Regions from separate parts of the Phycicoccus mangrovi genome, predicted to be linked through region 2. Evidence: riboswitches for the same ligand, from Rfam matches in the RefSeq annotation. Region 2 holds a riboswitch; the other holds the start of a gene.
The links. Region 2 has a riboswitch for S-adenosylmethionine ahead of metX (homoserine O-acetyltransferase MetX). Riboswitches for the same ligand answer to the same signal wherever they lie in the genome.
Positions count from the first base shown of each region.

Region 1 (6,233 bases), on a different contig from region 2:
CTACATCGGGTACCACACGGGCGCGAAGGACATCGAGGAGAGCGCGAAGAAGGCCGGGTTCGAGATGCTCGACATGGTCTTCTTCACCCCCGAGCAGATCGCGACGATGAAGACCGGTGAGGTCAACGACGCCCAGCAGCGGACGGTCGACATCTGGAACAAGGCCAAGGCGGCGGCCGGTGCCTGACGGCGCCCTCGCCGCGCCGCCGCCGACCCCGACGACCCGGCGGCTGCGCGCCCCGCGGTTCGCCCTCGCGCTGCCGGCCGGCCTGTGGCTCGTGCTGTTCTTCGTCGTGCCGATCGGCACCGTCGTGTGGTTCAGCTTCGGCTACAAGCCCGGCCTGTTCGGCACCCACGCGAACGACGTCCTCTCGCTGGACCGCTACCGGGAAGCGTTGTCGCCCACCTTCTTCGCGACGTTCCAGAACACGCTGTGGGTGGGCGTCGCCGGCACCCTGCTCTGCCTCGTCATCGGGATGCCGGCCGCTTACTGGATGGCGGTCAAGGCGCCGCCGCAGCGCCGGGGCCTGCTTATCGCGCTCGTCATGGTCCCGTACTGGACCAACTTCCTCGTCCGCACCATCGGCTGGCAGGTCATCCTCGCCCCGCAGGGCTGGCTCTCGGAGCTGCTGCAGACCCTGCACCTGACGGGCGGCCCGCTCGACGTCCTCTACACACGCACCGCCGTGCTCATCGGCGTCGTCTACAACTACCTCCCGCTGATGATCCTGCCGCTGTTCGTCGCGTTCGACCGGGTCGGCGGGTCGCTGCGCGAGGCGAGCAAGGACCTCGGCGCGAACCGCTGGCGCACCTTCACCCGGGTCACGCTGCCACTGGCGCGCCCCGGCATCGTCGCCGGGACCGTCCTCGTCTTCATCCCGCTCATGGGCGACTACGTGACGGCGACCGTGCTCGGCGGCGCGAAGGGCAACATGGTCGGCCAGCTCGTGGCCAGCCAGTTCCAGACCGCGCAGAACTGGGCGCTCGGGTCGGCGATGGCCGTCGTGCTCGTCGTCGTCATCACCCTGACGGTCGCCGTCATCGCGGGGCTCGTGTGGCTCGTCGGGCTGCCGCTGCGCGCCCGCCACCGGCTCGTCCTCGAGGAGGTCGCGTGAGCACCGAGGTCCGCGAGGTCCGCCCCGACGGCCCGCCGCCCCCCGCGCCCCGACCGCGCTCGTGGACCGACCGCGCCCTCACCGTCGTCGGCGTCCTCGTCCTGCTCTTCCTCTTCGCGCCGATCGTCGTGGTCGTCGTCTACTCGTTCAACGAGGGCCGGCTCCTCATCGCCTGGGACCACTTCGGGTTCGGCTCCTTCCGGGCCCTCGTCGACCGGCCGGCCGTCCGCGGCGCCGTCGTCGTGTCGCTCCAGGTGGCCGTGCTGTCCTCGCTGCTGGCGACGCTGCTCGGGACGATGGCCGGGGTGGCCCTCGCGCGCCGGCCCGGGCGGTGGACGTGGTGGTTCATCGGCCTGCTCCTGCTCGTCTCGGTGACGCCCGAGATCGTCGACGCCGTCTCGCTCCTGCCGTGGCTGGTCTACCTCGGGTCGGACGCCGGGCTCACGGTGTTCAACGGCGGCATCGTCCGGCTCGTCGTCGGCCACTCGCTCTTCTCGACCGCGGTCGTCGCGTACATCGTCCGCGCCCGGCTCGTCGGGCTGGACGAGTCGCTCGAGGAGGCCTCGGGCGACCTCTACGCGCCGCCGGGCCGCACCTTCCGGCGGGTCACCGTCCCGCTCGCGATGCCGGCCGTCCTCGCGGGCTACCTGCTGTCGTTCACGCTCAGCCTGGACAACACGATCGTCTCGGCGTTCGTCCAGGTCTCCGGCACGACGCCGTGGCCGGTCTACGTCCTCTCGGCGCTGCGCTCCGGCCTGCGCCCCGAGATCGCCGCCGTCTCGACGGTGATGCTCGTCCTCACCCTGCTCGCCCTCGGTCTCGTCGCGTGGGTGCTCCGGCGCTCGGGCGACTCGGCCACCGACATCGCACGCACCATGGGAGGTGGATGACCGTGGTCGACATGGTCTTCTCCGGCGGACCGGTCTTCACGTCGCGGGCGGTGCGCTCGCGCCCGACCGCCGTCGCCGTCGACGACGGGCGCGTGGTCGCCGTCGGCCACGAGGAGGTGCTCGACCTCGCGACGTCGAGGACCGAGCACGTCGACCTGCGCGGCCGGATGCTCCTGCCCGGCTTCCAGGACGCGCACGTGCACCCGGTGTGGGCCGGCGTCGACATGCTGCGCTGCGACCTCACCGAGCTCTCGAGCGCCGACGCCTACCTCGAGCGGATCGCCCGCTACGTGCGCGAGCACCCCGACGAGGAGTGGGTGCTGGGCGCCGGCTGGTCGATGGCCGCCTTCCCCGGCGGCACCCCGACCGCGGCGGCCATCGACGCCGTCGTGGGGGACCGGCCGGCCTTCCTGCCCAACCGCGACGGGCACGGTGCGTGGGTGTCGTCGGCGGCGCTGCGGCGGGCCGGCATCGACCGCGACACCCCCGACCCGCGCGACGGGCGCATCGAGCGCGACGCCGACGGCCACCCGACCGGCACGCTGCACGAGGGGGCGATGGCCCTCGTCGGCGGCATCGCCCCGGAGACGACCGACGACGAGCGGCTCGAGGGGCTGCTGCGCGCCCAGGCGCACCTGCACGCGCTCGGCGTGACGGCCTGGCAGGACGCGATCATCGGCGACTACGGAGACGGCGGGAACCCGGCGCGGGCGTACCGGGCGGCCGACGAGTCCGGGCGGCTGACCGGCCGCGTCGTCGGGGCGCTCTGGTGGGACCGCAACACCGGGCTGGAGCAGGTGCCCGACATCATCGAACGGCGGGGCGCCCTGTCCACGAACCGGTTCCGCGCGACGAGCGTCAAGATCATGCAAGACGGCGTGCCCGAGAACTTCACCGCCGCGATGCTCGACCCGTACTGCGACGGCCACGGCCGGTACACCGACAACTCGGGCATCTCGTTCGTGCCCGTCGAGACGTTGATGCCCGCCGCGGTGCAGCTCGACGCCGCCGGCTTCCAGCTGCACTTCCACGCGATCGGCGACCGCGCCGTCCGCGAGTGCCTCGACGCCGTCGAGGGGGCGATCGCCGCCAACGGACGCCGGGACGCGCGCCACCACATCGCCCACGTCCAGGTCATCCACCCCGACGACGTCCAACGCTTCCGGGAGCTCGGGGTCGTCGCCAACCTTCAGGCCTTCTGGGCCGCGCTCGAGGCGCAGATGGTCGAGCTGACCATCCCCTTCCTCGGCGAGCCGCGCACCTCGTGGCAGTACCCGTTCGGCGACCTGCACCGCTCCGGCGCGACGCTCGCGATGGGCTCCGACTGGGCCGTCTCGACCGCCGACCCGCTCGCCGCGATCCACGTCGCGGTGACCCGGCAGATCCCCGAGGCGCACCGCGAGGGCGAGCCGGAGCACCCGGTGTTCCTGCCCGAGCAGCGGCTCGACCTCGCGACCGCGCTCACCGCGTACACCGCCGGCTCGGCGTTCGTGAACCGGCACGAGGGGACCGGCAGCATCCGGGAGGGTGCGCTCGCCGACCTCGTCGTCCTCGACCGCGACCCGTTCGCCGGGCCGCCCGAGGAGATCGGGGCGACGCGGGTGCTGCAGACCTTCGTCGACGGCCGGCGCGTGCACGCCGCGGACGACGCCTGAGACCTCCGGGGGCGGCGGGCCGTCCCACGTCGTGGACCCGGGATGACGCGCCGCGGACGCGTTCGTCACACTCGTCGGCGTAGGTCATGAGTGCCAGTGACAAGCCCCGGCTCGCTGGCCGGCAACCCTCCTCCGCGGTGGGGTGCCCCGGGTGACGACCTGGTCGGCGCCGCAGCGGCGTCGGCAAGCGCGGATCCCGGGTGTCCCGAGGGTCCACGAGGCCCTCAGGAGCCCCGATGTCCACGCACCACACCGCCCTCGTCGCCGCCGGCCACGCCGGCCCCTCCCTGCTGACCCGGTCCCTGCCCGCCGTCGTCGCGCCCGACCCGGTGCCCGTCGTGTCCGGGTCGCTCGTCGAGTACGCCCAGCTCGACCACGCCGCCTCCACCCCGGCGCTCGAGTCGGTGGTCCGTGCGGTCGCGACGGCCACCCGCACCTACAGCTCGGTGCACCGCGGCACCGGATGGCTCTCGCGGGTGACGAGCGCCCACTACGAGGCCGCCCGTGACGAGGTCGCGCGCTTCGTCGGGGCCCGCGCCGACGACCTCGTCGTCCTCGTGCGCACCACGACCGAGGCGACCAACCTGCTCGCCCGCGCGCTGCCGCCGCAGACGCCGGTCGTCGTGTTCGACACCGAGCACCACGCCTCGCTGCTGCCGTGGCCGGCCGCCTCCACGCACCGGCTCCCGGTGCCCGCCTCGCCGGAGGAGGCGCTCGGCCGCCTCGAGTCGACACTCGCCGGCCTCGCGGGCGGGCCGACCCCGCTCGTCGTCGTCACCGGTGCGTCGAACGTGACCGGCGAGCTCTGGCCGGTCGAGCGCCTCGTCGCCGTCGCCCGCCGGCACGGCGCCCGGGTGTTCCTCGACGCCGCGCAGCTCGTCGCGCACCGGCCGGTCGACCTCTCCGCGCTCGACGTCGACTGGGTCGCGTTCTCGGGGCACAAGCTGCACGCCCCCCACGGCGCCGGCGCACTCGTCGGGCGGGCCGACTGGCTCGACGCCGCCGAGCCCCACCTCGCTGGTGGAGGGGCCAGCGCGGCGGTCTCGGCGGAGGGCGTCACGTGGGCCACGGGCGCGGCGCGCCACGAGGGCGGCAGCCCCAACGTGCTCGGGGCAGTGGCGCTCGCCGCCGCGTGCGCGGCGCTGCGCACCCACCGGGCCGCGGTCGAGGCGCACGAGGCGCGGCTCGGGGCCCGGCTGCTCGAGGGGCTCGCGGGCATCCCCGGTGTGCGCGTGCACTCGCTCTTCGGCGCCGACCACCCGCGGGTTCCCGTCGCGGCCTTCACCGTCGACGGCCTCGACAGCCACCTCGTCGCGGCGGCGCTGTCCGCCGAGCACGGCATCGGGGTGCGCGCGGGCAAGTTCTGCGCGCACCGGCTCGTCGACGCGCTCCTGGCCCGGGACGGCGACGGCGCGGTGACGGCGGTCCGGGCGAGCGCCGGCCTCGCGACGACCGACGAGCACGTCGAGCGGCTGCTCGCCGCCGTGGCCGCGCTCGCGGCGGACGGGCCGGGCGTCGCGTACGTCGAGGAGCCGGGGCGGGGCTGGGTGCCGGCCGACGACCCGCGCGACCTCGACGTGTCGCTGCCCTGGTGAGCAGGGGTCCGGGTGCGGCTCAGCGGCGCACGAGGTGCAGCGCGCGCCGCGGGCAGGCCGTGACCGCCTCGCGCGCGAGGGTCAGCTGGTCCTCGGCGACCGGACCGAGGACGACCGGGTAGCCCCACTCGTCGAGCGCGATCCGCTCGGGCAGCAGCTCGGCGCACAGCCCGCGGGCGCGGCAGTCGGGCCAGTCGACCCGCAGCTCGTGGCCGCCCTCCGGCGTCGGGGCGCTCATGCGACCCTCACCGGGACGTCGGCCGTGCAGCCGCACGCGCCGACCAGGTGCTCGTCCACGCGGTCGGCGAGCGTCGTCAGGAGGCTGCGGACGAGCCGCGAGGTGCCGTCCGGGTGGGCGCAGGCACCGCGCCCGGTCACGAGGCCGGTCAGCTCCTGCACCCGGCGTCGGGTGTCGGCGCCCTCGGCGAGCCCGCGCATCTCCTCGGCGAGGGCGGGCAGCCCGTTGCGGCAGGGGCCGCAACGGCCGGCGGTCTCGTCGGCGAGGTAGCTCGTCCACTGCGCGGTGCGCGCCACCGGGCACGACCCGTCGGCGAGCGAGACGACGGCACCGGCGCCGAGGCTCGCCCCGAGCGAGCGCAGGTGCGCCTGCGACCACGTGAGGGAGGGCAGGTCGCGCGGGTGCAGCCACGCCCCGTGGAAGCCGCCGACGAGCAGCGGCGCGGCGAGGGCGGCGGCGTCGAGCACCTGCCACGCGCGGGCCCCGTGCTCGACCTCGACGACCGTCGCGACGTCGATGCGGCCGCGGTGGTCGGCGGGCCGGGTCAGGGTGAGGAGCGTCGTGCCCGGCTCGTCGGCGGTGCCGAGCTCGGCGTACCGGCGGGGGCCGACGAGCGCGGCCGCGGCCAGGTGAGCCCACGACTCGGCGTTGGACAGCAGCGTCGGCCGGCCCTTGTGGCCGTCGACGGCCTCGGGCGCCCACGCGGTGACCGGCAGCCCGGGGCGGCCGGCCATCAGCTC
Region 1 is NZ_JAHHWP010000026.1:51,638-57,870, forward strand. It holds gene KMZ30_RS20150 (polyamine ABC transporter substrate-binding protein) at 1-187, shown strand, start outside; gene KMZ30_RS20155 (ABC transporter permease) at 180-1,115, shown strand; gene KMZ30_RS20160 (ABC transporter permease) at 1,112-2,005, shown strand; gene KMZ30_RS20165 (amidohydrolase) at 2,002-3,660, shown strand; SAM riboswitch class IV at 3,743-3,856, shown strand; gene KMZ30_RS20170 (aminotransferase class V-fold PLP-dependent enzyme) at 3,897-5,255, shown strand; gene KMZ30_RS20175 (ferredoxin) at 5,275-5,493, opposite strand; gene KMZ30_RS20180 (NADH-ubiquinone oxidoreductase-F iron-sulfur binding region domain-containing protein) at 5,490-6,233, opposite strand, start outside.
Region 1: linked by a shared signal. The riboswitch ahead of KMZ30_RS20170 (aminotransferase class V-fold PLP-dependent enzyme) and the one ahead of metX (homoserine O-acetyltransferase MetX) in region 2 are both predicted to bind S-adenosylmethionine.

Region 2 (6,233 bases):
GTGTCGAGGACGCTGTGCAGCTGCTCCTGGAGCAGCGTGAAGCTCACGGCGTCGGCCGGGACGACCGCCTCGGAGTCCTCGATGAGGTCACCGAACTCGCTGTCGCCGTCCTCGCCGAGCGGGGTGTGCAGCGAGATGGGCTCGCGGCCGTACTTCTGGACCTCGACGACCTTCTCGGGCGTCATGTCGAGCTCCTTGGCCAGCTCCTCCGGGGTGGGCTCGCGCCCGAGGTCCTGGAGCATCTGGCGCTGCACGCGGGCGAGCTTGTTGATGACCTCGACCATGTGCACCGGGATGCGGATGGTGCGGGCCTGGTCGGCCATCGCGCGGGTGATCGCCTGGCGGATCCACCACGTCGCGTAGGTCGAGAACTTGTAGCCCTTGGTGTAGTCGAACTTCTCGACCGCACGGATGAGGCCGAGGTTGCCCTCCTGGATGAGGTCGAGGAAGAGCATGCCGCGGCCGGTGTAGCGCTTGGCGAGGCTGACGACGAGGCGGAGATTGGCCTCGAGGAGGTGGTTCTTGGCCTTCTTGCCGTCCTGGGCGATCCACCAGAGCTCGCGCTTGAGCTTCATGTCGATCTTCGCGCCGGAGTTCAGCTGCTCCTCGGCGAACAGGCCGGCCTCGATGCGCTTGGCGAGCTCGACCTCCTGCTCGGCGTTGAGGAGGGCGACCTTGCCGATCTGCTTGAGGTAGTCCTTGACCGGGTCGGCGGTCGCGCCGGCGGTGACGACCTGCTGCGCCGGGGCGTCGTCGTCGTCGTTGGTCATGACGAAGCCGGCGTCCTCGGTCTCGCCCTCCGGCTTGGCGGCCGTGGCCTCGCCCGACTCGTCGCTCGTCTCGTCCTCGGCGGCCAGCTCGTCCTCGAGGTCGACGGGAGCGTCCTCGGCGGGGGCGTCGCCGGCCGCGGCCTTCTTCGCCGTCGTCTTCTTCGCCGGCGCGGCCTTCTTCGCGGGGGCAGCGGCGGCGGACGCGGCCTTCTTCGTCGTCGAGGCGGCGGCGGCCTTCTTCGCCGCGCCGTCGGAGGCGGCCTTCTTGGCGGCCGGCTTCGCGGCGGCCTTCTTCGTCGTCGCCGTCGAGGTCTTCTTCGCGGTGCGGGTCGCGGCCGCGGCGACACCGGCGGTGTCGTCGTGGCGGACCTCGATGCCCTGGTCACCCAGGGCGCGCAGGACGACCCGACCGCGGGCCGGCGTGACGTCGGCGGCGCGCATCGCCTCGGCGACCTGCGTCCCGCTCACCGACCCGTTGGTCCGCCCCGCACGCACGAGGTTCTGGAGCGCCTCGTGGGCGAACTCGGGGGGGAGGGTGCTCGGTTCGGAGGGCTTCGAGGACACAGGCGACACCGACTACCTTTCGTCGCGGAGAACCGCTGGACCGGGACACGGAGGAGCCGGTGCTGCGGTGGTGAGGGTCCGGGGAGTGGCGCTCCGGCTGATCGGTTCGACCCCATCCGGCCCGGTGCGCTCTACCATTATAACTTTGCTCGGCCCCAACGCCCACATCCACCCGGTCGGTCGCCGGGACGACGCACCCCCGCAGCGCCCCTGCGGGCCCTGCGGCACAGCGGAACCGGGCCGGATCAGCCCTTGACGGCGAGCACCGCGCACGGCGCGTCGAGCAGGATGCGCTGGGCGTTGGACCCGAGGATCAGCTTGCCGACGGGCGTGCGCCGCCGCAGGCCGATGACGATGAGGTCCGCTCCGGTCTCGTTCGCCACCGCGATGAGGTCCTCCGCCGGCTCGTTCCCGCGCACGAGCTGGCGCACCTCCATGTCGGCGCCGGCGGCCGTCATCTCGTCGGTGGCGCGGCGCAGCTCCTCCTCGGCGGAGCGCGCGGTCTCGTCGTCGAGGCCTCCCCGGTGGGAGTTGATGACGACGAGTCGGCTCCCCCGCCCCTTCGCCTCCTCGACCGCGCGAGCCAGTGCGGCCCGCCCCTCCTTCGTCGGGACGAAGCCAACGACGATCGTCACGATGTCCTCCTCGGCGCTGCTGCGGTCAGTCAGTCGACCGTACCGCAGGGGGCGTCGGGTTCCGCCGCAAGCACGGCGCGGATGAGCGCCCCGACCTGCGCGACCTCCGTGAGGAACCCGTCGTGGCCCTGGTCGGACTCGATCGTGCTCGACCGGGTGCCGGGCCGGGCCCGCACGATGTCGTCCGAGAGGCGCACCGGGTAGAGGCGGTCGGTGCTGACCCCGGCGACGTGGAGCAGGCCCGGGAAGGCGCGCAGGGCGGCCGCGACCCCGCCGCGCCCGCGGCCGACGTCGTGGCTGTTCATCGCCTCCGACAGCACGAGGTAGCTGTTGGCGTCGAACCGGCGCGCCAGCTTCGTCGCGTGGTGGTCGAGGTAGCTCTCGACGTCGTAGCGCCCACCGCCGCCGAGCGGGTCCTCCCCGGCCCGTGGCCGGCGGCCGAAGCGCGCGTCGAGCTCGCTCTCGTGCCGGTAGGTCGTGTGCGCGATCCGCCGGGCGATGCCGAGCCCGGTGAGCGGGGCGCGGCCGGTGTCGTAGTAGTCGCCGTCCTGGTAGTCCGGGTCGTGCCGGATGGCGAGCAGCTGCGGCTGGCACCAGGCCACCTGGTCGGCCGTCGCGGCCGCGGTCGACGCGAGGACCAGGGCGCGCCGCACCCGCGCCGGGAAGGACGTCGCCCACTCGAGCGCCCTCATCCCGCCCATCGAGCCGCCGAGCACGAGGGCCCACGCGTCGATCCCCAGGTGGTCGGCGAGGACGGCCTCCGCCGCGACCTGGTCGCGGATGGTGACGAAGGGGAAGCGTCCGCCCCACGGCCGTCCGTCGGGTGCCGTCGACGAGGGGCCCGTGCTCCCCTGGCAGCCCCCGACGACGTTGGCGGCCACGACGAACCATCGGTCGGTGTCGAGCGGCGCCCCGGGGCCCACGAGCCCCGGCCACCAGCCCTCGGTGGGGTGCCCCGGCCCCGCCGCACCGACCACGTGGCTGTCGCCGGTCAGCGCGTGCTCGACGAGGACGGCGTTGTCACCGCTCGGGGAGAGGGTCCCCCACGTCTCGTAGGCGAGGGTCACCCCGGGCAGGACGCCCCCTCGCTCGAGCGGCAGGTCGCCGACCGACGCGAAGCGACGGTCGCCGACGGGGTCGCCGGGACGCCAGACGGCGCCCGTCGACCGGGTCGGGGTGGCGGTCATCGATGGGACTCCTCGGCACTCGCGCTTGCCGCGGGGGCTGCGCCGCGGCCGGGTCATCACCCGGGGCACCCCACCGCGAGGAGGGTTGCCGCCCAGCAAACCGGGGTTTGGCACTGGGACTCATGACCTGCCCCGATGGTACCGGGAGGCACCCGCGGACACCGGTGGTCGTCCGACAGCCGAACACCGCTCCCCCACCTCGCCCATGCGCGGTCACCCGGCCCGCCGCAGCCGCCCGGCCCCCGGTGCCGCCTCACCGGCCCGCGTCAGGGTCTCGGGACGCAGTCCGTGCTCGACGACCCCGGAGAGCAGCCGCGCGAGCCGGTAGCCCGGCTCCACGCGCAGGGCGCGCTCGAGGGCGGCTCGCGCCAGTGCGCCGTCGCCGAGCTGCCAGGCCAGCTGTGCCGCCGTCGTGCACACCGCCGCGGCGTCGTCCGGCCGCTCGTCGGGGACCGCGCGGGCCAGGGCCAGCAGGCGCTCGAGCAGCTCGCGGCGGCCCTCGACCTCGCGGTCCACGTGGGCCCACGTGCCCATCCCCGCCCAGCGCGGCAGGTGCCGCTCGAGGAGGGCGACCACCACCGCGTCGAGCAGCCCGCGGGGGACCACCCCCGGTGCGACCCAGGCGATCAGGGCGTCGCGCAGGCCGATGTCGCGCAGCCCCTCCACCGCCCGCGCGAGGACCTCCGGCGTGGGCTCGTGGCGACGCCGGCCGACCGCCTCCGGCCGGGCGAGGACGAGCGCCCAGGCGCGCACCGCCTCGCGCCGCACGCGGGCGCTGCCCCGGCGGGACCGGCGGTCGAGCGCCGGGAGCGGGAGCCAGGCTCCTACCGCCGACGCCTGCTCCGCGTCCGGGGCGACGAGGCCGTCGACCGCCGACCGGTCGGCCAGGGGCGCGAGGCCGCGGGCGACGAGCTCGGCGACCGCCGGCACCGCGTGCGGGTCCGGCAGCGGCACCCCCTCCGGAGGACAGCAGACGCGCTCGCAGACCGGCGAGTACCGCCGTCCCCCACGGACCACCGCGACGTCGGCCACCTCGGCGCCGTGCGACTCGAGCGCCTCGAGGAGGGCGAGCAGCAGCGGGTCGCTCGCGTGGGGCTCGTCCTCGTATCCGAGGAGGAGGACGGGTCCGTCGAGCTCACGCCGCACCGGACCCAGGAGGGCCTCGACCGTCTCGACCACGTGGTCCTCGGGTGGGAGGTCGACCCGGGCGGTGAAGTGCACCCGGCGCCGGCGGTCGAGGGCGACGACCACGACGCTGCGCGTCGGGTGGTAGCCGAGCTGGTAGGGCAGGACGGCGAGCAGCTCGTCGGGCCCGTGGACGGTCGTGGTCTCGCTCATGCGGCCACGCTGCCGCCCCGGGACCGGCCGCGACAGGGGGCGGCGGCGATCTGTGGACGACGCGCCGTCCGGGCCGCGCCTGTGGACGACCGGGACGCGCCGGACCCCGTGTCAGCGGACGACGTCCCCCGGCACCGTCTGCGGGCCGCGACCGGTCTCGCGCTCCCACTCGAGGAACTTCTCGGTCTCCTCGACGAGGGTCGTCGCGACCCAGCCCAGGACCATCGCGTCGTCGGCGAGGCCGAGCACGCCGAGGACCGCCTCGGGCAGCAGGTCGACGGGCGAGACGACGTACGCGGCTCCGGCCGCGACGAGGCCGAGCTTGCCCATCGAGGTGCCGGTGTACTCGCCGGAGCGGATCGCGGTCACCATCCGCGGGACGGCGGAGGCGCGCTCGCCGAGCGAGGGGCCGCCGTCCTTGGTCGCGAGGCGGATGGCGCGCCCGAGGGCGCCGACGTAGGCGAGGGTGCGGGCCTTGGCCATGGGTTCCTCCTGGGGTCGCTGGGGTCGCGGGTCAGGCCGGGCCGATGCGCCCGGCGACCGCCGGGAACTCGCGCTTGGCGTCGCTGGCGAGGCGGCGGAGCAGGACGACGTCGACCCCCGCGCCGACGACGCCGCCGACGACCGGGACGCCGCGGCCGAAGCGCGAGAGCACGCCCTTGCCCGAGCTCGCGACGAGCTTGAAGAACACGCCCTTCTTGACGACCATCGCGGCCGGGCCGGGCAGGCGCTGGGCGGCGAGGTTGGCGAAGCCGCCGACCGGGGCGGCGACCCCGGCCTTGGCGAGGAGGTCGTCGGCGTCGGCGCCGGCGAGGGTGAGCAGCACCGCGGCCCGCACCTGCGGCTGCGCGATGTCGTGGCCACGCACCCGGGCGATGGCCGCGGTCATCCGCGTGGCGAGGGCGTAGTACGCGACGACGTTGGCGGGCAGGGCGATCGGCAGCGTGACGAAGCCCCCGAGGCCGGTGACGAAGCCCTCGGCGCCGGCCAGCCGCAGGTGCGAGCGGACGATGCCGTCGACCGCCTTCTCGACGTCGCCACCGGCCGAGCGCAGCGCGGCGTCGGCGGTCTTCGCCGCGGAGTCGAAGGGCCCCCGACCGTCGATGCCGACGTCGAGGATCTGGTCGACGACGCGGACCGCCTGGCGCCCGAGGACGCCGTCGTCGGCCTTCGGGTCGTTGGCGCGCTCGAGCGCGGAACGGGTGTCGCTCACGGCGTCCTTGGTGGTGCGGCCTCGGTCGAGCAGTCCCACGCGTGGTCCTCCTGGTGCCCCGGGGCGGACCGTCGGGTCCGCGCGTGTCCGGCTCCCGTCATCCTGCCACGCAGGCCGCTGACCAGCGGGGTCCCGGTCCCCGTCATCGGTGACGGTGTCGGGCCGTACGCTCGGCGCCATGCTGACGGGCGAGTTGGCGGTGCTCGTGGCGGGCACCGGGGGCCGCGCCGCCGCCGTGCTCCACCGCGACCGCGTCGTCACGGTCCCCGCCGCGCGGGTCCCCGAGGTCGTCGGTCGGCTCGAGGCGGAGCACCACCCCCGGTGGGTGTGGTGGTCGGCGCGCGAGGCCGCGACCGGCGTCGTCACGGCCCGCGTGCACCTGGCCCGCGCCTGGGACCTCGCCGAGGCGCACCGGCTCCTCCACGGCGGGTGGGACGCCTCCCCCGCGCTGGTCTGGGCCGCCGCCCACGGGCTGTCCGCCGCCTCCGTCCCCGCACCGCCCGGGGGTGACCTCTTCGACCTCGTC
Region 2 is NZ_JAHHWP010000007.1:75,837-82,069, forward strand. It holds gene KMZ30_RS04535 (RNA polymerase sigma factor) at 1-1,334, opposite strand, end outside; gene KMZ30_RS04540 (universal stress protein) at 1,580-1,969, opposite strand; gene metX (homoserine O-acetyltransferase MetX) at 1,999-3,156, opposite strand; SAM riboswitch class IV at 3,173-3,284, opposite strand; gene KMZ30_RS04550 (DUF4192 domain-containing protein) at 3,370-4,494, opposite strand; gene KMZ30_RS04555 (YkvA family protein) at 4,606-4,977, opposite strand; gene KMZ30_RS04560 (EcsC family protein) at 5,009-5,746, opposite strand; gene KMZ30_RS04565 (DNA polymerase) at 5,886-6,233, shown strand, end outside.